2 regions of the Clostridium sp. JS66 genome follow, and region 2 is predicted to be linked to the other one. Evidence: riboswitches for the same ligand, from Rfam matches in the RefSeq annotation. Region 2 holds a riboswitch; the other holds the start of a gene.
The links. Region 2 has a riboswitch for lysine ahead of Q6H37_RS22520 (amino acid permease). Riboswitches for the same ligand answer to the same signal wherever they lie in the genome.
Positions count from the first base shown of each region.

Region 1: linked by a shared signal. The riboswitch ahead of lysA (diaminopimelate decarboxylase) and the one ahead of Q6H37_RS22520 (amino acid permease) in region 2 are both predicted to bind lysine.

Region 1 is NZ_CP131467.1:2,847,225-2,863,141, forward strand. It holds gene Q6H37_RS13355 (glycosyltransferase) at 109-1,230, shown strand; gene trhA (PAQR family membrane homeostasis protein TrhA) at 1,286-1,939, opposite strand; lysine riboswitch at 2,444-2,604, shown strand; lysine riboswitch at 2,700-2,870, shown strand; gene lysA (diaminopimelate decarboxylase) at 3,008-4,309, shown strand; gene Q6H37_RS13370 (aspartate kinase) at 4,327-5,532, shown strand; gene Q6H37_RS13375 (aspartate-semialdehyde dehydrogenase) at 5,590-6,582, shown strand; gene dapA (4-hydroxy-tetrahydrodipicolinate synthase) at 6,604-7,494, shown strand; gene dapB (4-hydroxy-tetrahydrodipicolinate reductase) at 7,496-8,248, shown strand; gene Q6H37_RS13390 (LysE family translocator) at 8,345-8,953, opposite strand; gene Q6H37_RS13395 (Lrp/AsnC family transcriptional regulator) at 8,966-9,406, opposite strand; gene Q6H37_RS13400 (hypothetical protein) at 9,707-9,955, shown strand; gene Q6H37_RS13405 (TetR/AcrR family transcriptional regulator) at 10,134-10,784, shown strand; gene Q6H37_RS13410 (HlyD family secretion protein) at 10,810-11,790, shown strand; gene Q6H37_RS13415 (HlyD family secretion protein) at 11,808-12,464, shown strand; gene Q6H37_RS13420 (DHA2 family efflux MFS transporter permease subunit) at 12,495-14,030, shown strand; gene Q6H37_RS13425 (hypothetical protein) at 14,107-14,625, opposite strand; gene Q6H37_RS13430 (efflux RND transporter permease subunit) at 15,284-15,917, shown strand, end outside.
Region 2 is NZ_CP131467.1:4,890,360-4,906,276, forward strand. It holds gene Q6H37_RS22510 (protease complex subunit PrcB family protein) at 1-384, shown strand, start outside; gene dut (dUTP diphosphatase) at 458-904, opposite strand; gene Q6H37_RS22520 (amino acid permease) at 1,063-2,517, opposite strand; lysine riboswitch at 2,628-2,805, opposite strand; gene infC (translation initiation factor IF-3) at 2,935-3,393, opposite strand; gene fliD (flagellar filament capping protein FliD) at 3,484-4,722, opposite strand; gene clpA (ATP-dependent Clp protease ATP-binding subunit ClpA) at 4,932-7,151, opposite strand; gene Q6H37_RS22540 (ATP-dependent Clp protease adaptor ClpS) at 7,154-7,453, opposite strand; gene lexA (transcriptional repressor LexA) at 7,511-8,974, opposite strand; gene Q6H37_RS22550 (Crp/Fnr family transcriptional regulator) at 9,273-9,965, opposite strand; gene asrC (sulfite reductase subunit C) at 10,118-11,065, opposite strand; gene asrB (anaerobic sulfite reductase subunit AsrB) at 11,085-11,876, opposite strand; gene asrA (anaerobic sulfite reductase subunit AsrA) at 11,877-12,878, opposite strand; gene Q6H37_RS22570 (formate/nitrite transporter family protein) at 12,922-13,692, opposite strand; gene Q6H37_RS22575 (MFS transporter) at 13,929-15,239, opposite strand; gene Q6H37_RS22580 (NAD(P)/FAD-dependent oxidoreductase) at 15,535-15,917, opposite strand, start outside.

The DNA of each region.
Region 1 (15,917 bases), 2.0 Mb from region 2:
AATATCAAATTACCATGATTTATAGTAAAGTAAGTAATTAAAAGGGTTATGTAAATATGATTTGGAAAGGTATATTTAGCAAGGTAATGAAGGAGAGACTTATAAAATATGTCAAAAATGATTTTGTATATAGTCTCAAATCTTGGAGCATCTGAAATAACTAATCAGCTATATAATATATTGAGAAACATTAATAGAAGAGAATTTAGACCTAAAATTATTACTTTATTAAAGGAACCTGAAGATAGTGTATATGAAGATTTTGAAAGGCTAAAAATTGATATTTATTCTTTAGGTTTATCAAGAACAAAATTGTGGTTAAAAGGGAAAAGGATTTTGGCTGTGACTTGTGAAGAGCTGCAGCCAGATATTATACACACCATAGGATATGATTCTGATATACTTGCTGTAAAGTATTTAAGCAAATTTAAGCATTGCAGTACAATTTGCAATTTTCCATATGAAGGGTATACTACGGCATTGGGTAAAATAATAGGAAAAATTAGAGATAAGAGATATGTTAAATATCTATTTAAAATGAATTGTCCTATTGTATCCTCATATAGCTTAAGAAGAAAATTAAAAGAAAGTTATGATGTTAATGCCTATAACATACCAAATGGAGTAGACGAAATATATTTTTCACCAGTAGATAAATTAGAAATAGCAAGACGTAGAGAAAAGCTGGGATTAGATACTACAAAGAGAATTTTTATTTCAATTGCATCAATGAGTAAAATTGAAGATCCTCTTACAATAATTAATGCATTTCAAAGAGCTAATATTTCAAATTTTGCAACTCTTGTTTTACTTGGATATGAACCACTTTTAAAGAAGTGTAAAAAGTATAATAGTGAAGGTATTGTGATAAAAGGCAAGGTTGACAATTTAAGAGAATTTTTAAAGTGTGCAAATATTTTTATATCTTCATCTAAATCTGAAAAGTTATCAGTATCTGTTTTACAAGCACTAAATTGTGGGCTTCCAGTAATTTTATCAGATACTAAATGTCATAGAGAAATATTAAGCAAAGATAATACGGTTGGTAATAAGTTTAGTGTTGGCAGCATAAATGAATTAAAAGAGTATTTTAGATATTATACAAGATGTAGTTTGGAATATAAATCTAAAAAAGCGAGAATAGTTGGAGAAACTTTTTATGGTTCAAAAATCATATGCAGCATTTATGAGAGAATGTATACACAAATAATATCACAAGGAATCATATGAAGATTAATAAAAAAATAAGTGTTGAATTAAGATAAATTAATTCAACACTTGTTTTTTATATAACATATTTTAAAACGCATATATAGTGACTAAAACTTCCAAGTAATACGAATATGTGAAATATTTCATGAAATCCTAATAACTTTAAGTTCAATTTTGGCCATTTAGCAGCATATATAATGCCACCAACAGTATAGAATATACCACCAAGTACCAGCCATGCTACTCCACTTATAGAAAGAACTTTAGAAATAGGTGATATAACAAAGATTGCAAGCCATCCCATACCTATATAAAATGAAGTGGATATCCAGCGAGGGAGATTAAACCATATCATTTTAAATAGTATCCCAGCTACGGCCATTGACCATACAGTGATAAATAAAACCCATCTTAATGTACCACTTAAAGCGATTAAGCATATAGGTGTATATGTTCCAGCAATAAGTATAAATATCATTGAATGATCTAACCTTCTTAAAAATTTAATTACTTTTTCTGAAGAATTTACTAAATGATAAACAGAACTTGCTGTATATAAAAATATTAAGCTTAATCCAAATATTATAACCCCTGTAAGTTTAAGACCGCTTATGGATGGGGATGAAAATATAACTTTTACTATAAGCAAAATCAACCCTACCAGTGATACAACGGCTCCAAATACGTGAGTAAAACCATTAACAGGTTCTCTAAAAATTTTTTTCATAACATTACCTCCATATAATAAGCTTGAAAGTATCTATTAAATCCATGCATAAATGCCAATTAAATTAAATTTCACTGCATTTAATTAAATTTAATGTATAACTTTATTATGTGTCATTATATATATTATATAACTAATACATAAAATTTCAATTTAGAATAAGTATGAAAATGAAAGCTAATTAATTATTTTTTAATGAATTTCTTAAAAATACTTAATAATGCTATAAATACCAATATAATAACACGTAGTTTTTAAAACTACGTTTGATTTATAAGGTGTAAATAAGGTTTTTATATTGCGAAAGATTGAAATATAAAAATATTTGTTTTTTAATTTTAAAGATATCTGTGGAAACCCAGTAAATAGCTGGTTATTTGCATATATTAAAAATGAAATAAAAGTATAAATATACAAAAATATAAAAAAAGTAGTTGACTAAGTGAATATAATTTGTTAAACTCCTAAGTATACCAGATGAAAATAAAAAACGAATATATAAACAATGTGACATAGAGGCCGCGGTTGTTATAAGTACTGGCTACAGGAAAGGAACACTCGCCGAAATACATAAAATTTAGTTTTATGTATTGGGATTATACTGAATAAGTATAGTACTGTCTTTGAAAAATTGCCCGATTTTTTAAAGGAGTGCTTGTCATATTGGGGCAAAAGGTTTGTTGTGATACACAGCAGTTGTGAGTGCCTTTTGCTCACAACTGTTTTTTATTTACCAAAAAACACTAAATTTAATATATACAATATGGTACAGAGGTTGCGGTTGTCATAAGTAATGTATATTTAAAATACAGGAAAGGGTCATCCGCCGAAGTTTACAAGCTTTAATGTTTGTATACTGGGACTATGCTGAACAAGTATAGTACTGTCTTTAGGAAATTGCCCGATTTTTTAAAGAAGTGCTTATCATATTGGGGCAAAAGGCTTTGTATTGTACATGCAGTTGAGAGTACCTTTTGCTCACAGCTGCTTTTATTTTACACAAATTTAATATATTGATAATTAAGCAAAAATTTACATATTTAAAATTAATGAAAAGAGGAAGATAAGATGAAATTATTTGGAACTATGAATGTGAATAGTAAAGGACATTTAGAAATAGGAAAATGCGATACCACTGAACTAGCAAAAGAATTTGGAACTCCTCTATATGTGGTAGATGAAGATTTAGTTAGAAGCACTTGCAGAGAATTTAAAAATAATTTTGAAATAGAAGGTATTGAAAGTGAAGTTATATATGCATCTAAAGCATTTTTGAATTTGGCAATTGCCAAAGTTATCTGTGAAGAAGGATTGAGTTTAGATGTGGTATCTGGTGGAGAACTTTATACAGCTTTAAAAGCAAATTTTCCTGTAAGTAGAATTTATATGCACGGGAATAATAAAACAGAAGGCGAATTAAGCATGGCTATTGAAGCAGGAATAGGAAGAATAGTAGTAGATAATAGAAATGAATTAGAAGTAATTGAATATTTATGTAAAAGCTTAAATAAAAAAGTTGATGTTTTATTAAGAGTAAATCCAGGTATAGAAGCTCATACTCATGAATATATCCAAACTTCAAAAAACGATTCAAAATTTGGAGAATCTATATTTGATGAAGATATGTGTAAAATTATAAACAGATTTCAAAATAGTGAAAGTGTAAACTTTAAGGGATTTCATTGTCACATAGGATCTCAAATTTTTGAAGAAAAATCATTTTACTCAGAAGTATCAGATATGATTAAGTTCTTAGAAAAAATAAAAAATCAATGTGGATTTAGTACTGAAGAGTTAAATCTAGGAGGAGGTTTTGGAGTATATTATTCTGAAGGAGATAAACCTGTTAATTTAAATAGTTGTCTTAAAAACATGCTTTCAATACTTAAAGAAGAATCACAAAAATCAGGTTTAAATATTAAAAAAGTTATGATAGAACCAGGTAGATCAATAATTGCTAATGCAGGTACTACTCTCTATAATGTAGGTGGTACTAAAAAAACTTATGGTGGTAAACAGTATGTTTTTATAGATGGAGGTATGGCAGATAATCCAAGAACAGCATTATATGATGCAAAATATGAGGCTGTAGTTGCAAATAAAGTTAATTCCGAAAATAGTGAAATATATACTATTGCAGGAAAGTGTTGTGAATCTGGAGACATAATAATAAAAGAAATTCAACTTCCAGAAGTTGAAAGAGGAGATATTATGGCAGTTCTAACTACTGGAGCTTATAATTACAGCATGTCTAGCAATTATAATAGAATACCTAAGCCAGCAGTAGTATTTGTTAAAGAAGGTGAAGCAAAAATAGCAGTAAAAAGAGAAACTTATGAAGATATTATTAGAAACGATATATTATTTTAATGAAGGGGGTAATGAATTTGGCTACAATAGTACAAAAATATGGCGGAACATCCGTAGGAACTATAGATAAAATAAAGGCTGTTGCAAAGAAAGTAATAGAAAGAAAAAAGGAAGGTAATGACATTGTAGTGGTGGTTTCTGCTATGGGTAAGACCACAGATAAGCTTATAGATATGGCAAAACAAATTTCTGATAATCCTAATAAGAGAGAAATGGATATGTTAATATCAACTGGAGAGCAGGTGACAATTGCACTACTATCTATGGTATTTCAAGAAAGTGGATATGATTCAGTGTCATTAACAGGATTCCAAGCTGGAATAAAAACAGGAGGAGTTCATACTAAAAATAGAATATTTGATATAGAGATTCAAAATGTAGAGAATCATTTAAAGGATGGAAAAATAGTAGTAGTTGCTGGATTTCAAGGCATGAATGAAAATGGAGATATAACAACTTTAGGAAGAGGTGGCTCAGATACCACTGCTGTAGCATTAGCTGCAAAGCTTAATTGTACCTGCGAAATATACACAGATGTAGATGGAATATATGGTGTTGATCCAAGGGTTTGGCCTAATGCAAAGAAGTTGGATTATATAAGCTATGAAGAAATGATGGAAATGGCAAGCTTAGGAGCTGGTGTCATGGAAACAAGAGCAGTGGAAATAGGATGTAAATATAAAATTCCTATTTATGTAGCATCAACGCATGGAAATCAAAAAGGAACTTATATAAAGGAGTATGATGAAACAATGGAAGAAAAAGTAATAACAGGCCTTTCAATTAGTGATGATGTTCTTATGGTTACAGTTAACAATGTGCCATATAATTCTAAAAATATATCAATAATATTTGACAAATTGGCTAAACATCATGTGAATATTGATATGATAAGTCAAACAGCACCATTTAATGGATATATAAATGTTTCCTTTACTGCATCAAAGGAAGATGTAAGTACAATCAATGAGGTTGAAAAAGAATTAAGGGCTGAAATACAAGGTATTAAAGTTTCTAAGGAATCAGATATTACAAAATTATCTGTAGTTGGAATAGGTATGATGAAGCAGTCTGGAGTTGCAGCTTCTATATTCACTATATTTGCAGAAAATGATATTGAATTTAAGCAAGTAACTACTTCAGAAATAAGTATATCTTATACTTTAGATTCAAAAGATAAACAAAAAGCAGTAACAGTTTTAGCACAAAAATTAAACTTGTAGAAGTTAATAATTATTAGCTTTTAACTATTAACTAAAAATATGTATGAGGTGATTGAAATGAGAAATGCGAATATTGCTATCGTTGGAACAACAGGAATGGTTGGAAGAACATTTTTAAAAGTATTAGATGAAAGAAATTTCCCTATTGATAATTTATACCTTTTTGCATCAAAAAAATCGGCTGGAAGTAAAATGGAATTTAGAGGTAAAGAATATATAGTAGAAGAATTAAATGAAGATTCATTTAAAAGAGATATAGATATAGCATTATTTTCTGCTGGTGGAGATATTAGTAAAAAATTTGCTCCTATAGCAAAAGAAAATGGGGTAACAGTAGTAGATAACAGCAGTGCTTGGAGAATGGATAAGGATATTCCTTTAGTAGTACCAGAAGTAAATCCAGAAGATGTAAATTGGAATACAGGGATTATTGCAAATCCTAATTGTTCTACTATCCAATGTGTAGTACCACTTAAAGTATTGCATGATGCATTTAAAATAAAGAGAATAATTTATTCTACTTATCAGGCAGTTTCTGGATCAGGAGTTGGTGGAATAAAGGATTTAGAAAATGGTATAAAGGGAGAAGCATCTAATAAATATCCTTATCAAATAGCTTACAATTGTCTGCCTCATATAGATGTATTTATGGAGAATGGATACACAAAAGAAGAAATTAAAATGATAGAAGAAACTAAAAAGATATTAAATGATTATGATTTAAAGATAACAGCAACTACAGTTAGAGTTCCAGTAAGATATGGACACAGTGTTTCTATAAATTTGGAATTTGAAAAACCTTTTGAACTAGATAAGGTATTTGAAATTTTAGGAAATGCTGACGGAATAATTTTACAGGATGATGTTAAAAATACAGTTTATCCAATGCCAATAAATGCTGAAGGAACTGATGAAGTTTATGTTGGAAGAATAAGAAGAGACTTTAGCATAGAAAATGGGCTTAATTTATGGGTTGTAGCTGATAATATAAGAAAAGGCGCAGCTACAAATACAGTTCAAATAGCAGAAGTATTAGTTAAAAATCTTTAATTTATTTTAGGAGGGTTATTTATGTGTTTATTTGAAGGATCAGGAGTAGCTATAGTTACTCCATATACAGAAAGTGGTATAGACTATGAAAAATTAGGTGAATTAATAGATTGGCAAATAGAAAACAAAACAGATGCAATAATTATATGCGGAACTACTGGAGAAGCTGCAACTATGACAGATGCAGAAAGAAAAGAAACCATAGAATTTGCAGTTAAAAGAGTAAATAAGAGAATACCAGTTATAGCAGGTACAGGAAGTAATAACACAGCTTATTCTATAGAATTAAGTAAATATGCAGAAAAAGTGGGAGTAGATGGAGTATTGCTTGTAACTCCTTACTATAACAAAAGTACTCAAAAAGGTGTTATAGAACATTTTAAAGCTATAGTGGGTAGTATAAAAGTTCCAGCTGTTTTATATAATGTTCCAGGAAGAACTGGAATGAGTTTAAAGGCAGAAACAGTATATGAGCTGTCAAAGGTTGAAAATATAGTAGCTATAAAAGAAGCTAGTGGTGATATAGTTTTGGCAGCTGATATTGCTAGATTGTGCGGAGAAGATTTTTCTATCTATAGTGGAAATGATGACATGGTAGTTCCTATATTATCTCTTGGAGGAAAAGGTGTAATTTCAGTAGTTGCTAACATATTACCAGAGGATACTCACAACATGGTTATGGAATATTTAAATGGCAATGTTAAAGAAGCAAGAAAGCTGCAGCTTAAAATGAATGGAGTTATACATGCATTATTTATAGAAACAAATCCTATTCCTGTTAAGACTGCTATGAATGTTATGGGAATGAATGTTGGAAAATTGAGAATGCCTTTAACTACTATGGAAGATAAAAATAAGAAGGTATTAATAGGCAACATGGAAGAATACGGTATAGAAGTAAAGGAGAAATAAGATGTTAAAGGTAATAATAAGTGGATGCAATGGAGCTATGGGACAAGTTTTGACTAAGACTATAGAAGCAATGGAAGATGCTGAAATAGCTGCAGGCATAGATAAAAATGTAGATAGATGTAAAAATAATTATGAGGTTTACAGTGAAATATCTGATTATAAAGGAAATGCAGATGTCATCATTGATTTTTCTAATCCAGCTGGCTTAGAAGGCTTGTTAAATTATGGAATTGAAACAAAAACTCCAATAGTAATAGCAACAACAGGGCTTTCTTCTGAAAATATAGATGGTATTAAAAAAGCTTCTGAAAAAATAGCTGTATTTCAATCAGGAAATACTTCACTTGGAATTAATGTGTTAACTAGTTTGGTAAAAAAAGCAGCAGCTGTCTTAAGTGAAAGCTTTGATATAGAAATTATAGAAAAACATCATAATAAGAAGGTTGATGCACCTAGTGGAACTGCCTATATGATAGCTAATGCAATAAATAATGAATTAAATAACTCAAAAAGGTTCATATATGGCAGAGAAGGAATAAGAAAAAGAGAAAAAAATGAAATTGGCATACATGCAGTTCGTGGAGGCACTATAGCAGGTGAACATACTGTTATATTTGCAGGAATGGATGAAATAGTAGAAATAAAACATACTGCAATGTCAAAAAATATATTTGCTCAAGGAGCAGTGAAAGCTGCCCAATATCTTGTTAATCAAGATAAAGGATTATATAATATGGATGATTTATTAGGCTAAATTAAATCACATATATTTTAGAAATGAGGATGTCGTACTAAGAATGAATATTGCAGTATATTGCATATAAATTTCTTAATGCGGCAATCTCATTTTTTATGCCTTTTTTAAAAACATTTTAATACTAAAGTATATCAATAAAAAACCAACAATTATATTTAAAGCTTGTATTATACCCACAGATAGAAAGCTATTTGCAAAGTTTCCTGATAAAGAAATTAAAGTTAAAAAAAATATTGTGGATAACAGTGCTCCAAAACCAAATAGGTAAATGTCTGTTTTTTTCGTATTTTCTTCTGTAATTTTGGATAAAAATACACCGGACCAAAAGATTATAGTGAGTGGATTTGAAGCAGTAATTATAAGCGTATGAAAAAATGCATTATTTATATTACTAGTATTTTGGATGCTTAAGATTGGTAAAAAGTCTATATTAAACTGGTTTAGAATTGTGCTGAGTCCAAAAATAAATAAAATTACAGTACCAAATATCTTTAAAATGAATTTTATATTTTGCTTTTCAATTATAGAAGATATACCAATAGTAGCAGCAAAAATGAATAATCCATCAATTAAAACAGCACCTAATACACCTGTTTCTGCAGTGTAAAAACCTTTTGATGATGCTATTTGAAATATAAAGATGCAAACAGGACCTATGGCAAATTGTAACATCATACCAAATTTAAAACCTTTAAAAATCATTTTTAGCACCTCTTAAACATTGATATTTTCTTTTAAAGAAGAAAGTACGATTATTGTATTGGATTTAAGTACACCTTTAATTTTCTTCAGGGTATTTGATAAAAAATATTCTAGAGACTTTGTATCTTCTACTAATACTTTTAAAACATAATCATATTCACCAGCAACATGATGGCATTCCAGTACAGAATTATATTGAACTATAGACTTTCTGAAGTTTTCTATGTTTTCTGTTTTGTCAATGTTTACGAAAATGAAGGCTAAAAGTTTATAATTAATTTTTTCTCTATTGATTTTTATAGTGTATTTTTCGATTATATTTCCATCCTCCAGCTTTCTTATTCTTTCAGCTACTGCAGGAATAGAAAGGTTTACTTTTCTGCTTATTTCTGAAGAAGTTGACCTACTATTTTCCTTCAAAGCATCAATGATTTTCAAATCTATGATATCCATAAATGAACCTCCTTTTTTACTACATTAATGTAATTTTACATATAACGTTAAATTAAGTAAATGATTTTTCGAAATACATTAAAATATTAAGAAATTTGTTTTTAAATTTTAAATAATTAAAGTTTGAAAATAAATATTAATAGTAAACTTAAAAAATAAAAGTGCATATTTTAATATTGAAAAAAGTTATTTATATTTGGATTTGAAAATAATGTTAATTTTAAGTAGCTGATATTATAAAAATTTATGGTATCACATACAATTGAAGTGTATAAATAATTTATAGGGGTTAGTCTAATAATGAATTTTATATTTGATTTAATGCTTCTTGCTTTAGTTATGATTCCTATTATACTAGAATGTATTAAAACCAATAGAAAACGTAAACTTCTTCCAATTCTTATTTATTTTAATCTTATAATAATATCCTTTTTTGAAAGACTAAGTGTCAATAGTCATTTAATAATAGCAGCATTATGTATTAATTTGTTTTTTGCAATTAGATTTATATATGTTGAATATAATGATGAATGTAAAAGGAAAAAGTAGATATACTAAGATATTATATATTTTGAAATATGCCTTGGTGTAAAAAATTCCTCAAATTATCTTTAAAATAATTTGGGGAATTTTTTATAACGCACCTATTGACCATGTGGTCAACAGGTATTATAATATATTTATCGACCATGTGGTCAATAAAGTAAAATTTTTGGAGAGTGATAAAATGTACGAGAATTTTGAAAAAATATCAGAAGAAAAAAAGAATAGAATTATTAAAGCAGCTTTAAAAGAGTTTGCTGTAAAAGGCTATGAAGAGGCATCTACTAATAATATTGTAAAAGAAGCAGGTATATCTAAAGGAATGATATTTCACTACTTTGAAAATAAAAAGAATTTATATTTATACATTTTAGACTATTGTGCTGAATTATATTTTCAAAAGACAAAAGAAATATGTGAAAAATATTATAATAGTGCATTTGAGAAGTTTAATCAATTATTAGAAGAGAGAACAGAATGGCTTAAAGGTGAAATGTATTTAGGAATTATTATTTCAAATGCACTTTTGTGTAATTTACCCAATGAATTGCAACCTATAGCAACTGAAAAAACTCAAAGCTTAATACAAAGAATGAAAAAAGTTATGCTTAATAACATAGATAAGTCAGATTTTAATGAAAATGTGGATTTAAATAAGGTATTTGATATGTTTTCATTTATATTTCAAGCACTTACAATGAGATATTTAAAAAAATATTCTTTTATTCAAAGTGAATTAAAAGAGGAAGAAGTGATAGAAGAATTAGAGATGATGAATAAAGAACTTATATGTTTTATAGAAATAATAAAACATGGTATTTGCAAGAGAGAGTAAATATATTTTTAAGAGGAGGGATAAAATGAAGGATTATACAAAAAAATTAATTCCGATATTATTTATAATTCCAATATTATTGAATGGATGCAGTTATTATAAATCAAATGAAAAAGAAAGTATTAGTACAGCAGCAGTTCCAAGGGAAGTCTTTATTTTTGCTGGAAAAATTCAAGCTGATAATTCTGTGAATTTGTCTTCCAAAATTTCACCTTCTAAGGTTACGAAAGTTAATGTACAAGTGGGAAGTAAAGTTAATGCTGGAGATCCAATTGTGTATCTAGATACCACAGATTTAAAAAATCAACAAAATCAAGCAGAAGCAAAAGTAAATACAGCTAAGGCTGCTTTGGATAAAATGCAAAGCAAAGCAAGACCTGAAGATATATCCATAGCAGAAGCAGCTATAGATAATGATAATAAAATTTATGAAAATGCCCTTAATAATTATAATCGAATAAAGAAGTTATATGATACTGGAAATGAAACAAAACAAAATTTAGAACAAATGGAAGCAAGCTTAAATACTGCTAAAGATAAGTTGATTTCAGATAAAGGTACTTTAGATAAGCTTAATAATGGTGCTACAAAAGAGGATATAGCTTCGTCCCAGGCTTTGGTGAATGAAGCACAAGTTGCAGTAAATTCAGCTGCAAGTCAAGTAAATAATGGAATAATAACTTCATCAATAACTGGCACAGTAAGTGAATGTGATATACATGTAGGAGAAATTGCAGGAACAGGTGTTACCTTAGTTAAAATTGTAGGCAATAATCAGCTTTATATAGATGGATATGTACCTGAAAATGTGTTTAAAAAAATTAAAGTAGGTGAAGAGGTAGTGGTTAAAGCAGATGATATACCAGATAGAAGATTTAAAGGTGAAATATCTGTAATAAATCCTATACTTAGTTCTAATGGGAAAAATGTAGTTAGAGTTACTTTAAAAGAGGGAGCTGACATATTAAAACCAGGAATGATTACAGAAATAGGACTTAAAGAGTAGAGGAGATGAAAAAGCATATGAAATCAAAAAAGAAGATAATAATGAGCAGTATATTAATACTTATGATGGTAACTATAGTGGGAATAGTAGGATATTACTGGTATAATAGTACTCATTTTGTTTCTACAGAAGATGCTAAGCTTAATGCAGATTTATTAAAAGTAAGTCCTCAAATATCTGGCAAACTTTTAGAATTTAGTGTTGAAGAAGGAGACAAAGTAAATAAAGATCAAATAATTGGAAGACAGGATATAGCTGGACAAACTAGTGATACCTTAGAAAATGCTATTATTCGTTCTCCTATAGATGGAATAATTATAAAAAAGCAAGCGAATGTAGGAGAAATGTGTACAGCAGGTCAGACACTTGCTTATGTAATAAATCAGGATGATATATATGTAACAGCTAATATAGAAGAGACAAAATTAACTAAATTGAGGTCAGGTGAAAAAGTTGATATTACTATAGATAAATATAAAAATAAAAAGTTTACTGGGAAAATAGATTCTATTGGTGAAGCATCTACTGCTACATTTTCTTTACTTCCAACGTCAACCAGTGCTAACTTTACAAAAGTTGTACAAAAGGTACCAGTTAAAATTAAATTAGATAAGTATAGTAATGTTAAACTTTTACCAGGTATTAATGTAGTAGTTAATATACACATAAAGTAAAAGAAAGAATTATAAAGGTAGGTGAATAGTGTGGAAGAAAAAGAAGCTCCTTCTTACAAATGGTTATGCTTAGGAATAGTAATTATTGGAACCTTCATGGCATTTCTTGATACTAGTATTGTAAATATAGCCGTAACTAAAATAATGTCTTCTTTTGGATCAACTCTAGATAGAACTCAATGGGTTTTAACTGGATATATGTTAGCATCAGGAGCAGTGATACCTCTCACTGGATATTTAGAGGATACTTTTGGAATGAAAAAAGTGTATGTATTCTCCCTAATTGTTTTTACAATTGGATCATTTATGTGTGGAATTTCATGGAACATAAATGTTTTGATATTTTCAAGAGTAGTACAGGCAATAGGTGGAGGAATGATCATGCCTGTTAGCATGTCTATGGTATATAAAATAATGCCTAAAGATAAAATTGGAATAGCTACAGCAATTTACGGAATAGCAGCAATGGCAGCACCAGCTATTGGACCAACTTTAGGTGGATATATAGTTGAATATTTAACTTGGAATTTGATTTTTACAGTCAATGTCCCTATTGGAATTATTGGAACCTTTTTAGCTATAGTAATTATAAAAGATAGTAAAGGAATGAAAGGACAAAAGTTGGATTATATTGGAGTAATAACTTCAACTTTAGGATTAGTAAGTATTCTTTATGTTATAGGTGAGGGATCTAATATAGATTGGGGAGAAATAAAATATCCATTACTAATTGTATTTGGAAGCGCTAATCTTATACTCTTTGTTGTACAAGAACTCACCACAGATAATCCTTTATTAGATTTAAGAATATTAAAAATATATAAATATACCTTAAGTTTAATGGTAACAAGTATTATAATGTTTGGTATATATGGTTTATTACTTTTAATGCCATTATTCTTACAGAACTTAGTAGGCTTGAGTGCTGTGAGAACTGGTATTATGATGATGGCTTATGCATTTGGATCAGCTTTATTTATGATGATAAGTAGCAAAATTTCAAGTAAAATTGGAGGTTTACCTTTAATCATTTTAGGCATGATTTTAATGTCAGTTTCAACTTACAAGTTATATTTCTTAAACTTGGATACAAGTAACAGTATTTTTACTTTATTAGTATTTTTAAGAGGAGCTTCAGTAGGAATGTGTATTATATTGATTCAAAATGAGGGGATGAATGCCTTGCCTAAGGAATTAGTAGGAAGAGGATCTTCTCTTCAAAATACTGTAAAACAAGTAGTGGGATCTTTAAGCATAACTATACTTACAATATTCCTTCAGCATAGGCAAAATTTACATTATTATAGATTAGCTGAGCAGTTTAATAGTATAAGTCCTATAAGTTTAAATTTTTTAAATTCAGCTAAAGAGTATATATTAGGAAAAGGTTTTGATTCAATAAACCCTCAAACTGGAGGGTTGTATCTTGCCTATTCATATTTAGGAAAAGAAGCTTATTTGCATGGAATAGATGATGCTTTTATGCTAACCTTATTTATCATGTTAGCATCTATACCATTAGTATTTTTGTTTAAGAAAAGTGTTAAATTAAATGATAATCCATAACCATACTGCTTTATCAGTACGGTTGGATTTCATTAAAAACTTTTGTCCAATCTGATATTAATATTACAAATACAATTTAATGATAAGTTTTAGTATAAATTGTATTTGATAGTTTACTTTCTGAATGTGAAGTCATTTCTGCTAGAATATCTAAATATCTTTGAGATACTTCAGGGCATACTGTTAGTATAGTATCTATGACATAGTCGATATTGCTATCATCAATTTTTTTTGCATTGTTATCTTCATCAAAAATCATATCTGTGCTGCTTAAAGAATTATATATAACATTTGTTATTGGAGACTGCATAACTTCATCGCCTTCTATACATTTTTCTGAAAAATATAAAGAACCATCTATTGCTAAAAATTCTCCATACACATATTCTTTTGAAGTATTATCTGAAGGACAATCATACTTAGTATGTTCAACATGTTTTAAATCAAGTATATTTTCTTCTTCTTTTCTTGTTAAAACACATCTTACTTCTAAATCTAATAGTCTTTCCTTCATATGTTCAGAAAAATTTTCTCCAAATTCTGAGATAAAATGTTTTACTGATATAGTTTTTTTTATTTTATAATTTTTTCTCATTAATAAATCCTCCTTAAATTACGAAAACTTCTTTATTGAAGTTTTTTAGATACAAAATAAAGTAAATGTTTTAGCTTGAATAATCTAAAACATAAAAAGAATTATACACGGCATAAGAACTCTAACTGCTTAAGCAAAAGAGTTCCTATAGCAACTTTAAAAGATATTTGTATATATTAAGATAAAATTAGAATATAGGGCTAAAAGCTTTATAAGATAAAAAAACACCTTGTAAAGGTGATGGAAAATTTAATGTAGATAAAATATTAAGATTTCTAACATTTTAAAGTTCTAACCTTTTATGATGTTAAAAATTTTAAAATCTTTAATTTTTTCTACTCAAAAATAAACCTAGCATTCTTAAATATTAAATGGTATTAGTAATAGTTCGCTTATTCTTCTAGTATATCACAATAGTTGAAAATTAACAAAATTTTTTTATTCCTTAAAAATAAAAAATTATAAATAGTAAAAGTATGCATTTGTAACACAGTTGACACAATTGGCTTTTATAATTAGAAAAGATTATGAGTATTTATATTAAGTTAAAAATTTACAGTATTAAACTATGAATATTGGTTTTATTAAGGGGGAGATAGGACATTAATAAATAATTTAAAAAAGAATTTACATAATACTTTAAAAAGGAGGCTAAAAAATGAATATAACTGAGATATCTGTGCGAAGGCCTGCTGCCATTACAATGGTAATAGCTTTCCTTATAGGTTTGGGGATATTTGGGTATAAAAATTTAGGTGCAGATTTAATGCCATCTATGGATGTACCTGTAATTACTATAAGGACTACATATACTGGTGCAAATGCTGATGCAATAAAGAAGGATGTGGTAAAGCCTATTGAAGATGCAGTTTCTGGCGTAAGCGGAGTGGATACTATATCATCTACTGCTAGAGAAGGATCTGGACAAACTGTAATACAATTTACCAGTGAAACAAACATGAACTCAGCTTTTCTTGATGTGGAAAAAGCAGTAGAAAAAGTACAGGGAAAACTTCCTGCTAATGCTGATAAACCAGTATTATCTAAAGTAGATTTAAATGCATCATCAGTTTTAACTCTTTCTTTGAATGGTAACGTTCCATATGAACAACTATGCAGTGAAGCAGATAAAGTACAACAAGCTATGGAAAAGGTTCCTGGTATAGGTAATGTGACCTTGCAAGGAAGTAATCCAAAACAATTAACTATAAAGCTTGATAAAAATGCATTAGAATATTATGGAGTAAATATAAATTCACTTTTAAGTAAAATTAAAAGTGATAATGCAAACA
Region 2 (15,917 bases):
CCACAAAAATATAATAATAATTCTTCTTTCCCATTAACAGAGATATTACTCCCTGTTGATAAATCTTCCTTTACTGACTCAAAATGGCAAGATTTAAATTTCCAAAAAAACTTAGACAAAAATATGCAATTGACATTGTATTATGATAAAGAACTTGCAAAAGAAAATGTAAACAATACGAATATATATGTAGTTGATAGTGATGGAACTAGAATTCCTACTGAAGCATCTTTGTCTGATGATAAAAAATCTATAAGAATTATTCCTTTGAAACCTTATGTTGCTAATCAAACATATTATCTATTTATAACAAGTGATGTTACTTCTAATATTAAGGTTTCTAATCAAGGCTACAGAATGCAATTTCAAGTATCTATTCAATAAAAAAATGAGTACTTATAGAACTCTATAAGTACTCATTTTTTATACTGCTAATATGCTATTATGAAGCTTTTCACTACTTAACTCCTGTTGATCCAAATCCGCCTTCTGCTCTCTCACTTTCAGATAACTCTTCTACTTCTAATATGCTAACTCTAGTTATAGGTTTAACTACCATTTGAGCTATTTTCATATTCTTTTCAACTTTAAATGGAATTTTTCCATGATTGATAAGTATTACTCCAATTTCACCTCTATATCCTTCATCTATAGTTCCTGGAGTATTTAAAACTGTTATAGAATGTTTAAGTGCTAGACCACTTCTTGGCCTAATTTGAGCCTCAGTATTTCTTGGAAGTTCTATTTTTATACCTGTATGTATAAGTGCAGTTTCTAATGGAGGTATAACAATTTCTTCTATAGAGAATAAATCCATACCTGCATCACCTTCATGAGCATACTCTGGTAATTTTGCCAGTTCATTAACCTTTATAACTTTTACTTGTATTGTACTTTCATTCATTGCATTTATCTCCTTAATCATATATTTTGTGACATTATTTATTTTATCAATTATTAGTTATACTGCCAAGGAATCTTGTAAAAATAGTTAGTAAAGTATAAAAGTACACGCTATATATAACCTAGCGTGTACTTTTTACCTTACAAAACATATGCTATTTAAAATGTTTTTTCTTCATTAACTTTCAAATCAACATCTTCCAATTTTACAACCTTAGTATTATGTTTCTTTTTGTATCCTAACCATAATACTAAAAATAATGGTAATCCTATATATGATGAAGTTACTCCTTTCCAATCTATTGTATCTGCTTGAAAATAAGTTAATCCTTGGCCTAAAATAACTACTACGCATAATACCAAGGCTATTATTGGACCTAATGGAAATAATTTAGCTGTATATTTTAATTTACCTAAATCACGTCCTTGAGCCACATAAGCTTTACGGAAACGATAATGGCACAACGCTATGCCTACCCAGGCAACAAATCCTGCAAGTCCTGAAGCTGCTACAAGCCATACATAAACCGTTGTTTCTGCATAAAGACCTGTTAAAAAGCAAAGTGATGCTACTATTGTAGTTGCTATTAATGCATTTACAGGCACTCCTCTTGAATTAAGTTTTCCAAAGAATGCAGGAGCTTTTCCATCCTTAGCCATTCCATATAAGGTTCTGCTTGAAGCATACATTCCTGAATTTCCAGCTGATAGTACTGAAGTTAAGATAATAGCATTCATTAACGATGCTGCAGCTGCAATACCAGCTCTTTGAAATACCATAGTAAATGGACTAGTCTGAACACCTGCATCTGTGTAAGGAATTAATGCTCCAACTACAAATATTGTTCCCATATAGAATAGCAAAATTCTCCAGAATATTGTATTTATCGCCTTTGGTATATTTTTGCCAGGGTCTTCACTTTCACCAGCAGCTACACCAACAAGTTCAGTTCCTTGAAATGAGAATCCTGCAATTAAAAATATTAGAAAAATTGATTTAGGTCCACCTACAAATGGTGCTTCACCAACTGTAAAATTCTTGAATCCAACATAATGTCCGCCTATTATTCCATATATAGTTGCAATACCTACTATCAAAAATACAATTACAGTAGCTACTTTAATACCTGCAAACCAAAATTCTGCTTCTCCATATGCTCTCGCTGATAAAAGATTAAGCACAACTACTAATGTAAGGAATATAACACTCCATATAACAGGTGGAACTCCTGGAAACCAAAATTTCATAAGCACAGCACCTGCAACCATTTCTGTAGCAACAGTAATAGCCCAGTTATACCAATAATTCCATCCCATAGCAAATCCAAATGCTGGATCTACAAACTTTGTTGCATAAACACTGAAAGAACCTGAATCTGGCATGAAGGTTGCCATTTCTCCTAAACTAGTCATTAAAAAATATACCATAATACCTATACAACCATATGCAACTAAAGCACCTCCTGGACCTGCTTGTTTAATTGTATCTCCCAGTGCTAAAAATATTCCTGTTCCAATGGCACCACCCATTGCAATCATGTTAAGATGTCTTGCCTTTAGAGTTCTTTTTAATCCACCTGACTCCTGCTCTTTAATTTGATTAACTTGTTCCATTTTTCTCCCCCTTATCGGTAATATTCTCCGATAAGTGAAATAACTAAGATAAAAAATGCTCTGAGAACACACTCAGAGCATTAAAATACGTATTTAATACATATTAATACATGAATGATAGCTCTCCACAAAATAAACTTTGTGACAGTCCTGTACATATTCTATACAAAGCCCAACTATATAGCATTAAAGCATCTGCTATAAGTTTCGGCAAAATTTCCTTTCAAACTGCTTCATAGTACTTACCTCTGCAGTGCTACTCTTAAATTTTGCGCCTCTATCTCAGTTATTCACTTATAATTAACTATTATACACTAAAACTTATAATTAGTAAATACATTTTAAATGTATTTACTAATTATAGTAATATATTTCATATTAAGTTAAATAGTTCATAAACCAATTACTAAAAATATATTATTTCTTAGGTGCTAATATCATAATCATATTATTTCCCTCTAATTTAGGTGACTTTTCAATTACTGCAGTATCTTCTAATTTAGAAATAAATACATCAAATACCTTACTTGCCAAATGAGTATAATTGTTTTCTCTACCTCTAAATCTAATGGATACTTTCACTTTATTATCGCTAGATAAAAACTTTTTAGCATTATTAGCCTTAATTTGTATGTCATGTTCTTCGATATTAGGTCTTAATCTTATCTCTTTAATATCAACAACCTTTTGATTCTTTTTTGCTTCTTTTTCTTTCTTAGATTGTTCATAAAGAAATTTATTATAGTCCATTATCCTACACACTGGCGGCTTAGCTGTTGGAGAAATCATTACCAAATCTAATCCTTCATCTCTAGCACGATTTAAAGCTTCATTAGTTTTGATAATTACACTTTCTTCTTCACCCACCAATCTAATTTCATTTTCCCTAATACCTTCATTTAAATTAAAATTTTTATTAATAATACAACACCTCCATAATTTTGAATCTATAATTTATTATTATTTTTATCTGATTAAATTAAGAAAATTTCCATACTGAGCTGTACTTTGCATAATAGCATAATTATTATTATATCCAATATTTTGATTAACTTGTACAACTATATTTGGATTAATTTCCACTGCCTTAGCAGCACTGGTTATTTTTTTACCAATTCCAGTATACCCTGAAAATATATTTTTTACTTTATCAGCATCATTTTCAATTGCCTCATTAAGTTTTTTCTTATCAATAGATAAAGTATTATCTTCATTAACAGTTATTCCTATACCTTTTAATCTAGCTTCATTTCTTTTTAATGCACTTGTTGATGCTTTTAATATGTTGGAATCGAAATCATTATTTTGTATGTCACTGGAAAATTTATTATAGCTATTTACAAAGTTTTCAATACCCTTTTCTATCTTATTGGCATCACTTTTAACTTTTACATTAATTGGAGTTGTAGTGCTTTCCTTAAGATTTAAATTAACTTTTCCATTATCTAAACTTATATCATTTGTTTTAGATGTATAGTTTACCCCATTTACATTATAATTTGCATCTTCAGCTGTCTGAACTTTATTACTAGTCCCAGATGCAGCTGCTGCATTACCAATCTTGTCTACAACTTCAAAAAAATTACCTTTTCCAGTCTCCTTTGAATCAATTTTCATATACATTAAATTAGTTTTAGAATCTTTTACTATTGAAGCTTTAACTCCTGCATCAGAATTATTTATAGCATTAACCATACTATTTAAAGCTTTTTCATTGTTGTCACTTGCATCTACTTTAAAGGATATATCCTTAGTTTGTCCATTGTGATTTATTGCAAAAGTGTTATTTCCTACATTAAACCTTGCTTTATCATAAGCATTAATCTCATTGCTCTTATTACTTTGATATTTAGCAATGTTTTTAACTTCTACACTATAGGTTTTATTTAATGCCCCCTCTTTTGCTGAAGCAGAAACCTTTTTATCATCACTAGAAACAGCAGTTTTGGATTGAAATAATCCATTGTTACTTTCATCTACTAAATTTTTACCTCTAGTAAAAAGCTCCGAAGCATCATTTTTCACTGTAGATACTGAATATATTTTGCTAGAGGAATTTTTAATATTATAGTAATAATCACTATTATTTGTTTTTATACTATTGTATGCTAAAGAAAGATCATCTAATGTATTATATTTTCTAACACTACTTGTATCGTCTATCATAGGAATGTTTTGGTAATTCCAATTTAAACCATTAATCATTATAATCCTCCTCCACGGTATAATATTCCAAACTCATTATTTATATTATCGCATACTTTAAGGATAATTTATATAATTTTATCATTTTTTTCTTACTTTTTTGAAAATAACAAACTTATGTAATTAAATTTAGAAAAAACAGCTTTGGAATTTCCAAAACTGTTTTTTTACAAGCTTATAAACTTTATCTTTAAATACTTATATATTTTTTAGCTAATAAAAACTTTATCCTCTTTTGTATCTATGACTATGATCTTTTTATTATCTACATCTCCAAATAGTACCTTATCAACAAAGTAAGGTTTTATTTGCTGTGATACGATTCTTATTATTTCCCTTGCACCATATTCTAAAGATAATCCTTTACTTGCTAACCACTTATAACACTTTTCTGTAACCTGTATTTTTATATTTTTAGTTTTTAACTTTTCTTCAAATTCTCTTATAGTCTTTTTAGCTACTAAAAGTGCCATATCCTCATTCATTTTATTAAACACTATGATATTATCTAACCTATTTCTAAACTCTGGAGAGAAAAATCTTTCTATTTCTTTATCTATATTTTCATTTTCTACAGTTCTTCCTCCAAATCCCATAAGAGGTTTTCCAATAGATCTAGCTCCTGCATTAGAAGTCATTATAAGTATTACATTTCTAAAATCAACCTTTTTTCCAGTACTATCTGTAAGAGTTGCATAATCCATTAACTGCAGTAATACATTTAAAACATCTGGATGAACTTTTTCAATTTCATCCAGCAGCAGTACACAATAAGGATTTTTTCTTACTGCATCTGTAAGAAGTCCACCTTCTTCATAACCTACATATCCTGGAGGAGCCCCAATAAGTCTTGCCACTGTATGCTTTTCTTGATATTCACTCATATCAAATCTTATAAGTGGAATATTTAATGCCTTTGACACCTGTTTACATATTTCTGTCTTTCCTACACCTGTAGGTCCCACAAATAACAGATTAGCCACAGTTTTATTTTCATCATTAAAACCTGCACGAGATTTTTTTATAGCTGTAACTATAGATTCTATTGCTTTTTCTTGGCCAAATATTTCCTTTTTTATCGTTTCATCTAAGTTTTTAAGTATATCAGCTTCATCTACTGACACAGTTTTTTCAGGTATTTTAGCTATGGATGCCACTATTTTTTCCACATCCTTAGCCTGTATTTCAACAGTACCTTCCATATCTGAATGAAGCTTTACATAAGCTCCTACTTCATCCATAACATCAATTGCTTTATCTGGAAGATACCTGTCTGTAATATACTTTGCTGAAAGCTCCACTGCAGCTCTTAAGGCTTCTTCTGTATATTTTACATTATGAAATTGCTCATAACTTTCTTTAAGTCCGTCTAATATATTAAAGGTATCCTCTATAGAAGGTTCCCTTACTTCGATTTTTTGAAATCTTCTTGCTAAAGCTTTATCCTTTTCAAAAACCTTTTTATACTCATCATAGGTAGTAGAACCTATAAATTTAATATTTCCTTTAGCTAAGAAAGGTTTTAGTATATTTGAAGCATCTACAGAGCCTCCTGAAACTGCTCCAGCACCTATTATAGTATGAATTTCATCTATATAAACAATGGCCTTTTCTTGTTTTTCTAAATTCTTAAGCACATTTTTTATTCTATTTTCAAAATCACCCCTGTATTTAGTTCCAGCCAAAAGAGTTCCCATATCCAAAGAATATATCTTACTTCCTTGAAGAAGCTTTGGCACCTTATTTTCTACAATCATTTTGGCTAATCCTTCCGTAATTGCAGTTTTGCCTACTCCAGGTTCACCTACATGAATTGGATTATTTTTAAGTCTTCTTGAAAGCACTTGTATAGTTCTATCTAATACATCTTCTCTTCCAATAAGAGGGTCTATCTGTCCATTTCTAGCTCTTTCTGTAAGTTCCATAGTGTACTGACTTAACGAACCCTCTTCTTGTCTTTCATGGTTCTCTTCATAAACATCTTCTTCTATCTCTTCCAAATCAAATTCTGAAGCACCATGAGTTATATACTCTAACATATCTAATCTTTGAATTCCCTGCTTCTTTAAGAAATAGCTAGCATAGCTTTCTTCTTCGTCATACATAGCTACAAATATATCACCTAAACCTATAATTTCCTTTTCTGCTGATAATACATGCTGTCCTGCTGAAGCCACTATATTGCCTATTCCAACAGTTTCTGTTGGTTCTCCTTTTTCTATCAAATCCATATTATCTTTAAAATATTTTATTAAATCTTCTTTTATATATTCTACATTACCACCACAATTTTCTATTATTTTTTTTCCTTCTTCAAAAAATAAGGAAGCATATAAAATATGTTCTGGTGTAAAATATTCATGTTTTGAATATTTCGCTTCATTATATGCAGCTGTAATGATTTCATTTACTATAGTATCTAATTTCATTTTTACTCCTCTTCTATACTAAATTTTAATGGAAATCCACTTTCCCGTGATGCACTCATCGCTTGTGTCACTTTAGTAGCCGCTATATCATAGGAATATATACCTGCAATTCCTATGCCACTCCTGTGTACATCATACATAACCTTTGTAGCTTCTACTACAGACTTCTTAAAAATTTCTATTAAAATTTTTACCACAAACTCCATAGTAGTATAATCATCATTGTATATAATTACTTTATACATTTTTGGTTTTCTTATTTTTATTTTTGTATCTTGCTTTTCAATAGTTTTCTGACTCATTTATAAACAACTCCAAAGTTAAAATTATTATACCGTTAGGTATAAATTAAGTTTAGTCTAATTTTGTTTAATTATTCCTACTGCTACTCCTATAATCCTTGCTCCTTCATCATTAATGCGAATAGGTTCATATTTCTTATTTTCAGGCATAAGGTATATTCCTTCTTTTTTATTTACAAACCTTTTTAATGTAGCATTTCCATCTAAATTAACTGCTACAATATCTTTGTTTTGAGCTGTATATTGTTTTTTGATTATTACGTAATCTCCATTATCTATATCCGCACCTATCATACTGTCTCCTCTAACTTTTAATATAAAGCAATCCTTCATACCTTTAAGCCAATAAGTTGGAACATAAAAAACATCTTCAATTTCTGGATTCATGAGTATTGGTTCTCCTGCTGCTATATCACTATATACAGGTAACTTTTTTAATTCCTCTTCACTATATTTATATTGCGAATCTGAATCTTTTACTATTATTTCAGAAATATTATTTATATCTCTAGATAATTCATAATCTCTTCCATGCTTTATGTCACAATACTTAAATGATTCCATAGAATACTCAATCCTTTTCTTTTCTACATAATTTTCATATCTTTTAGTAAATATGTGCCCTTTTACTTTTGATGGTAATCCTAAACTACTAGCCTTACGTGATTTTATTAACCACCCATTTGAATTTTTGCAGTTATCCTTACTAAGTACATAAGTAGTACTAGAATAAGTCTCATTGCTATTTATCTCTCTTACAAGCTCTAATTGCACCCTAGTTAGGTTTTGACTTTCATCTACTATAACATGAGTATACCTTTCATCAATAATATTTTTGCACTGCTGCAATGCTATTAATGCCATATCTTCTAAATCAATTAAATTTTTTTCTTCAAGCTTTTCATTGTATAAATTCATAATTTTAAAAATAGCTTTTCTTATATCAGAGTTTTTCATCAACCTTCTAGGTCCCTGTATTTTACTATTACTTCTTCCTATTCTATCTGCATCTTGATACTTCTCAAGTGTATTATAATTACAACTTTTAATCCAACTTATTTCATCTATAATAAATTCTATATACTTATTATTCAATATCTTTATTTTCTCATATGACTTTTTAACATCTTTTATGCACTGAACTAATATCGATTCCTTTTCTTCTTTACTTTCTATTAAATTATAATTACTATATTTTTTGTCATAATGAAAATATTTATATACAATGTCCTCTATACTATGTATATGCAATTTATCATCTAACTTTGAAAACAAGGTTATATAATTAAATTTAGTATTTTCTTTTGCTTTATCATACATTGTTTTTATATCTTCAATTTGTGTACTATCTCCAGCAATCATCAAAATTCTATCTTTATCATATAAACAATAGTAGTTTTCTAAATACACGCTTCTATACACTGCTGTTGTAGTTTTTCCCGAGCCTGTTACTCCCTTTAGTAAATTATATCCTAACGATTTATTTTCAACTAATTTTATCTGTGCTGCATTTAATTCCATAACCACACCCCCTTGTATAGGAATAACCTTTAATTTAAGTATATTATAACTTAAATTGTTGTGTTATGTTATAAATATTTTATTAAAAATAAAGTAACTGCCGCAAGCTAAAGCTCTAGCTGCAATTATTCCTCAATAATTATAAATAATTCCACGAAAATGTTTATAAATATAACAAAAATACCAACATATACATAATGTTTTCTTCATTAATACATGTTGGTTTTCATGAATTATTTGTTTAAATTCAATTTTAATATTGATTACATTTTCATATGTATTACAAAATAAACTCTATTTACTCCCTGCCCCTAAAGTATATAGACAACTCTTTAGGATCTCTGACTAATATTTTTTTACCTATAAATTTAAGCATACCACTTTTTTCAAATCCCTTCATGCATCTTGATATAGTTTCTCTTGTGCTTCCTAACATATCTGCTAAATAAGTAATGCTTATATTCATATCAATTAATGTTCCTTCTTCCACTTCAACTCCATAATCTTTACACAATTTCCACAGCTTTGCTGAAAGCTTTTTATCCATCTTTATAGGTACAGTATTTTTAAGCTGCCTATAAAGCCTTCTAATTTTTCGTGCCATGGAATTTATTATAGTTCTTGTCAATTGAAAATCTCCAGCCATAATTTCTAATAAATCTTTTTTGTAAAAGCATAAGATGCAACTTTCCTGAAAAGCCTCACAATTTATAGATGCAGGCAAGTCATCAAAGATTACTTCATTAACAAAATCTCCATCACCTAAAATATAAACTACTCTTTTTTGTCCCTCTTCTGAGTTTCTGTACATGGTTACCCTTCCATGTAAAACTAAATATATTTTATTAACCTTCTGCTTTTCGTAAAACAAAAGTTCTCCTTTTTTGAGCTTCACTTTAAAAGCCTTAGCTTTTAACAATTCTAAAGTTCTTTCATTTATGCAATTAAAAATTGATATTTGATTAAAATCTTGTTCTGTGGCTTTAATCATTATTACTTCAACCCCATACTTTTAATTTATTTAAATGAAATTCTCTTTTCTTAATTTTATTTTAGCAATTTTACATACATTTGTCAGTAACTTATGTTACAAAAATATGCTTAAAAGAACGGACATCAATGCCCGTTCCTTAAATTAGCTTATTACCAATAAATATTATCTTGTATCTCCACTTTATCTCCTAATTTTACATCTTTTAATGCCCATTTCTTATATTCCTGATATCCAGTTCTATCTATGATGTATCCAATATGTTCTTTACCTAATGGTGCATCTTTATCAATATATTCTTCTATAAAATCATAAGTATTCAATACAATTTTTATTATGCTTTCTTCATCTATCCATTTAGCAAAATCCTTAGCAAGTCTCGGGTTCTTCTTACCTGTTCTTCCCATTATAACTAGCTTAAAGTATTTTTCATCACTTCTTGTCCAGGCACCTGTTGGGCATTTACCAACACATTCTCCACAGCCAATGCACTTATCATGATCTCTTACAACTTTAAAATTCTCAAAACGTAATGCTCCTGTTGATCTTTTTTTACAATTCTTAACACAAGCTTGACATCCTATACATCTGTAACTGTCATATTGTGGCTCAGTCATTCCTATAATTCCGAAATCCTGCATTCTAGCTTTTACACAATCATTAGCACATCCTGTAAAAGCAATTTTTACATGACGATCATTAGGAAAAATTGCTTTTTCCATTTTCTTTGCAAAAGCAGATGTATTATAATTACCAAAAGGACAGACACTATTTCCTATACAGGCAGATACATTTCTTGTACCAGATGAAGCATAACCTGTATTTGAATCAACTTGATTTATTTCTAAACCTTCTATTATAGGTTGAATCAATTCATTTATTTTGGGAATATTTCTCATGTCTATTCCAGGTATTTCAAATCCTTGTCTTATAGTTATATGAACAGTTCCATTACCATATTCTTCAGCAATTTTCTGTAATATTTCAAAATGCTTTGCTTCCATATGTCCACCTGGAACTCTTACTCTTACCGCAGTCTTTCCTCTTTCCTTTGTAACTCTAAATGCATTCTTTTTCAACTTTTTTGTATTAATATCTATAGACATAGTTATCCCCCCTTTAATCCATTAAATGTTTAGCCTTAGTATAGTTAAACACTGGTCCTTCTAAACAGATATAAGTATCATCCATTTTACAGTGTCCACACTTACCTAGACCACAGCACATTTTTCTTTCATAGGAAACCCATATATTTTCTTCTTTGATTCCTCTTTTAAGAAACTCAGCTATAGTAAACTTTATCATTATTGGAGGTCCAACAGCCACCACTTGTGCTTCTTCTATATTTTCGATTTTTAAATCTTTAATATACGTAGTAATCAAGCCAACATTACCAGTATATCCTTCTTCAGCTTTATCTACAGTTACTGTAACATTTACACTTTCGCTCCACTTTTTTAGTGATTCTCTGAACAGTATATCGTCTGGTGATTTAAATCCAACTAAAAGATCAAGGTTCTTAACTTCATCTCTGTGTGCTGAAAAATAATCTACAATTCCTTTAACCGGAGCTAGTCCAGTTCCACCTGCAGCTACAATAACTTCTTTTCCCTTGTATATATTTACATCAAACCCATTTCCATAAGGTCCTCTCATGAAAAGTGTGTCTCCTGGGAAAAAAGTATGAATAACATCTGTAACTACTCCCACACGTCTGATTGTTAAATCTATATATCCTTCTCCTATTTCACAGACAGAAATTGGAGCTTCTCCATATTTAGGTATAGAAACCTCAAAGAATTGGCCAGGCTTTACATCACCTGTAAATTCCATTCTAAATGTATAATCAATATCTGTATGTGGAGTAATACTAATTATCTTACTAGCCTTTGGTAAATATATATTCTCCATTTACTTCACCTCTTCCATAGCATTGTTTAATTTATTTATACAATTGCAAAGTGAGATATACTCTGGACAGGCATCGTCACATCTCCCACAACCTACGCACATGTGATAACCAAATCTCTTCTTAAAGTCATAAACCTTATGCATAACTTTAAATCTCATTCTTTCACCTTGCTCTTTTCTAAAACTATGACCACCAGCCATATCTGAGAATCCATCTACTTGACAAGAAGCCCAGACTCTTCTTCTTTCTCCAGTCTTTTCATTATCCTTGTAGAATATATCCTGCATTGTAAAGCAAGCACAGGTTCCACAGACTGTATTGCATCTGCCGCAAGCTATACATCTTTGTGAATACTCTTTCCATCCACTCCAACCAAATACACTTGTATCTAAGTTTTCAGGAACTTTTACTTCTTTTTCGTTAGATTCTATGAATTTTGGACTTACTTCAGACTGTTCAGAAGCCTCAAAATATCCTTTAAAGCTTTCATCTTTACATTCAACAAAAACTTGTCCATCTACTACTTTTACAAATAAATCATATTCCTCTGTTTTATTACTTCCCATACTTGCACAGAAGCAGTTTTCAAAGCTGTTTTCACATTGCATAAGTACAAATTTAACTTTTTCTCTTAATCTCTTGTAATATGGATCTTCAGCACCATTCTTTAAATATATTTGATCTAATCTCTTAACAGCATGTATATCACAGCTTCTTAAGAATATTAACGCTTTCTTATCTTCTACTTTAGGTTCTGTTACACTATCTTCTGTAAAGTAGAAGATAGTTTGTGTAATTGGAAGAATAACTTCCTTTGGTGAAAAATTAGACTTCTTATTAAATTCTATTTCCTCAACCTTATTAACTTGTCCATACCTAACAGTATCTGTATCTGAGAAGGTACCCTTACCTTTTAAAAGTATAGGAGCATAAACCTTATATTCATCTCCTATTGCGGTTAAAAAATTATTAAACTTTTCTGAGTTTAACTTATATCCCATATTGATCCTCCTTATGTTACTTTATTTTAATTATCTAAATTCTTTAAGATTTTTTGTTAGATATATACCAATAAGCTATACCAACAAAAATCATTCCACCAACAATATTGCCTAAGGTAACTGCTGATAGATTATACATAAATCCATTGATGGATACTGCTGCTTTGTGTGGAATCATTAAAGCTATTGAAAGCAACGTCATATTTGCTACACTATGTTCAAAACCTGAAGTTATAAATGCAAACAAACACCAAAATACCATGATAAGCTTTGCAGCTTCATCCTTTAATTTGAAAAAGCACCATACTGCTAAACACACTAGAATATTACATAAAATTCCTCTTACAAATAGCTCCATATATGGTGCTGTCATTTTTGCAGCTGATGTTTTTAAAATAAATTCAGCTGTAGTACCTTTCCAAAGTCCTGATTGTACAAATAGTGCTGCTAACACTACTGAGCCTAAAACGTTTCCAATATAACTAAAAACCCATATGCCCCAAACTGAACTCCATGGGACCTTTTTCTCCAGAGCACCTATTGGCATAATCATGTTATTACCTGTAAATAGTTCTGAACCAGCGGCTAATACTAAACTTAATGCGATTCCAAAAGAAACTCCCATTGCAATTTTAGTAGCTGGCGCATTTACAGAGGATAGCAGTCCCCCTACCGTAAATATAAGTATAATTCCAAAACCTACAAACATACCCGCTAACGCCGATGCAATCAAATACCTGCTCTTACTTTCCTTTAAAAATGATGCCTTTTTTACTGCAGCTCCACTAAGTTTGTTAATTTCTTCGCTAAACAAATTTACCACCCTTTCAAATTTTTTATACTGTATTACATATCAACATAATTAATTTGTATAAATTGTGGGCTTACTTCAAACTGCTGCTTAGACTCACAAAGTATAATTTACAGTTTTGCATTTTTATAGTGGGGCGAAAGCATCTTGGTGTATGTTATTTCCCATCCCCCACTATATGATAAATATATCACAACTTCTTTTTAAACTCTGTGACGTCCATCACGTTTGTTAATTTTTTAAGCTTTACTAGTAGATGGGGAATTTTTTGATCCCATTTTAAATAACCATAAAATTATTAATGACATTGCAGCTAATGCTGTGAATACTAAAAAGCCTCTTGAAAATCCACTTAAATTTGCACCAGTTTTATCTATGAATGATGCCATTACAGGTGGTATTACAAAGCCTCCAAAGGCACCAATTCCTCCAACCCATCCTGAAGCTCCTCCTATTGCATGTGGAACTTCTTTTGGAAGTATTTTAAATACAGCAGCATTTGTTACACCCATTCCAACTGCTAAAAATAAAATTCCTATTATAGCTATTGGTAATGAACTAGCAATAACCATACAAATAGTTCCTATAAGCATTATAAAAATGGATACATTAGAAACTCTTTCGCCTCCAAGCTTATCAGCTATCTTTCCACCATATACTCTTACAACAGATGTAGTAATTGAGTAAACTGCAGTTAACACACCTGCCATTTTTATATTTAGTTTAAAGAAACTCATCCAGTAAGTAGGTAACCAGCTTGTTAGAGCTAAAAATCCTCCAAAAGTTGTAAAATATATTAATACTAGTGCCCATGTCTTCCAAGTCCTTGCAGAAATCATTAAACTTTCACTTACTTTATCATTTGGAAATAATTCTTGACCATACTCTTTTGATGCTATTCGTTTTGCTTCACTTTTTTCTACTCCAGCATCAATTAATTGAAAATACCATGCATTTTTGCCTATAATACAATACGCTATAGTTCCTATTATTAAAAATATTAACCAAGCTAAGTAAGAACCTGATAACCCCAATAATGGCAGTGCAACATTAGGTAGTAATAATGTAAATATTCCTGGTGCCAGGTTTCCAACACCTCCATATATTCCCAAAGCCGCTCCTTGTTTACTCTGAGGAAACCAATAAGATGCCTGGCTAACTCCAACGGAAAATGTTGCTATACCACAGCCAGATAATGCTCCAAAAATTAATAACAAAGAATAATACTGACTTAAATTTTGTTTGAAAAATGCCATAATTATGTACAAACCAGTCATGCCAATTATTGAAAGTCCAAGTAATGTGATAAAAGGTTTTCTTCCACCATTTATGTCTACCCAAGCTGCAAATGGAATTCTGAGCAATGAACCTGACAGATTTGGTATTGCAATAAGCAATGCTAGTAGAATAGGATTAAGAGTTGAAAAGCTTTGTTTAAAAACAGCAATTGTAGCTCCATAAAGTGCTACTGCAGCAAAGCCTACAAAAAAACCAGTGGTTGCTCCTGTTAGTCCTTGTTTTGAATTTCCCTTTAATTTTACAGAATTCATTATTTTTCCCCCTTTATTATATTTATTTCAAAAAATTGTTAATTATTTAACTTCATTTTATAAAGGAATTCCATTTATTTTTACGCTAAGTATATCACTATACATTTTTTTGTTCCGTGATTTATATCACGCTTTATGATTTTCTATTAGATTTTTAAAACAATTTTTTTCTTAAATGGTGAAACTATCAACTATGTCCAAAAACTCTATATAAAGAAAAAAGGTAATGACATGTCAATGGGATAAAACATATCATTACCTTTTCTCATTTAATATACATACTAATTTAGACTAACTAATACGTAAATTCAAAGTTTTCCTTAATATTAAAAAAATCTGAGTAATCTATCTTGAATATTGGCTTTTTAACCTTTGAAACATCAATTTTAGCTCTAATTAATTGAGTCAAAATACCAGCATAAGATAGATCTCCTTGAAGAATAGCCCCATAAATCCTGCCATCCTTATATATTACCTTTTTATAATTTCCATTATCATCACTTTCAATTTCAACTGTATAAGTTTCATCTGCAGGCTCATTAATTCCAAGGGACATTGTAGGAATTCCTAAAAAGTTCATTGTTGATTTGCTGGCAAAAAAATCAGTCATTTCACTTTTTACTCCTGCCATATTGCTTGCTGCAATAATTCCTTCCTTAACAGCTGTAGGCCAAATAG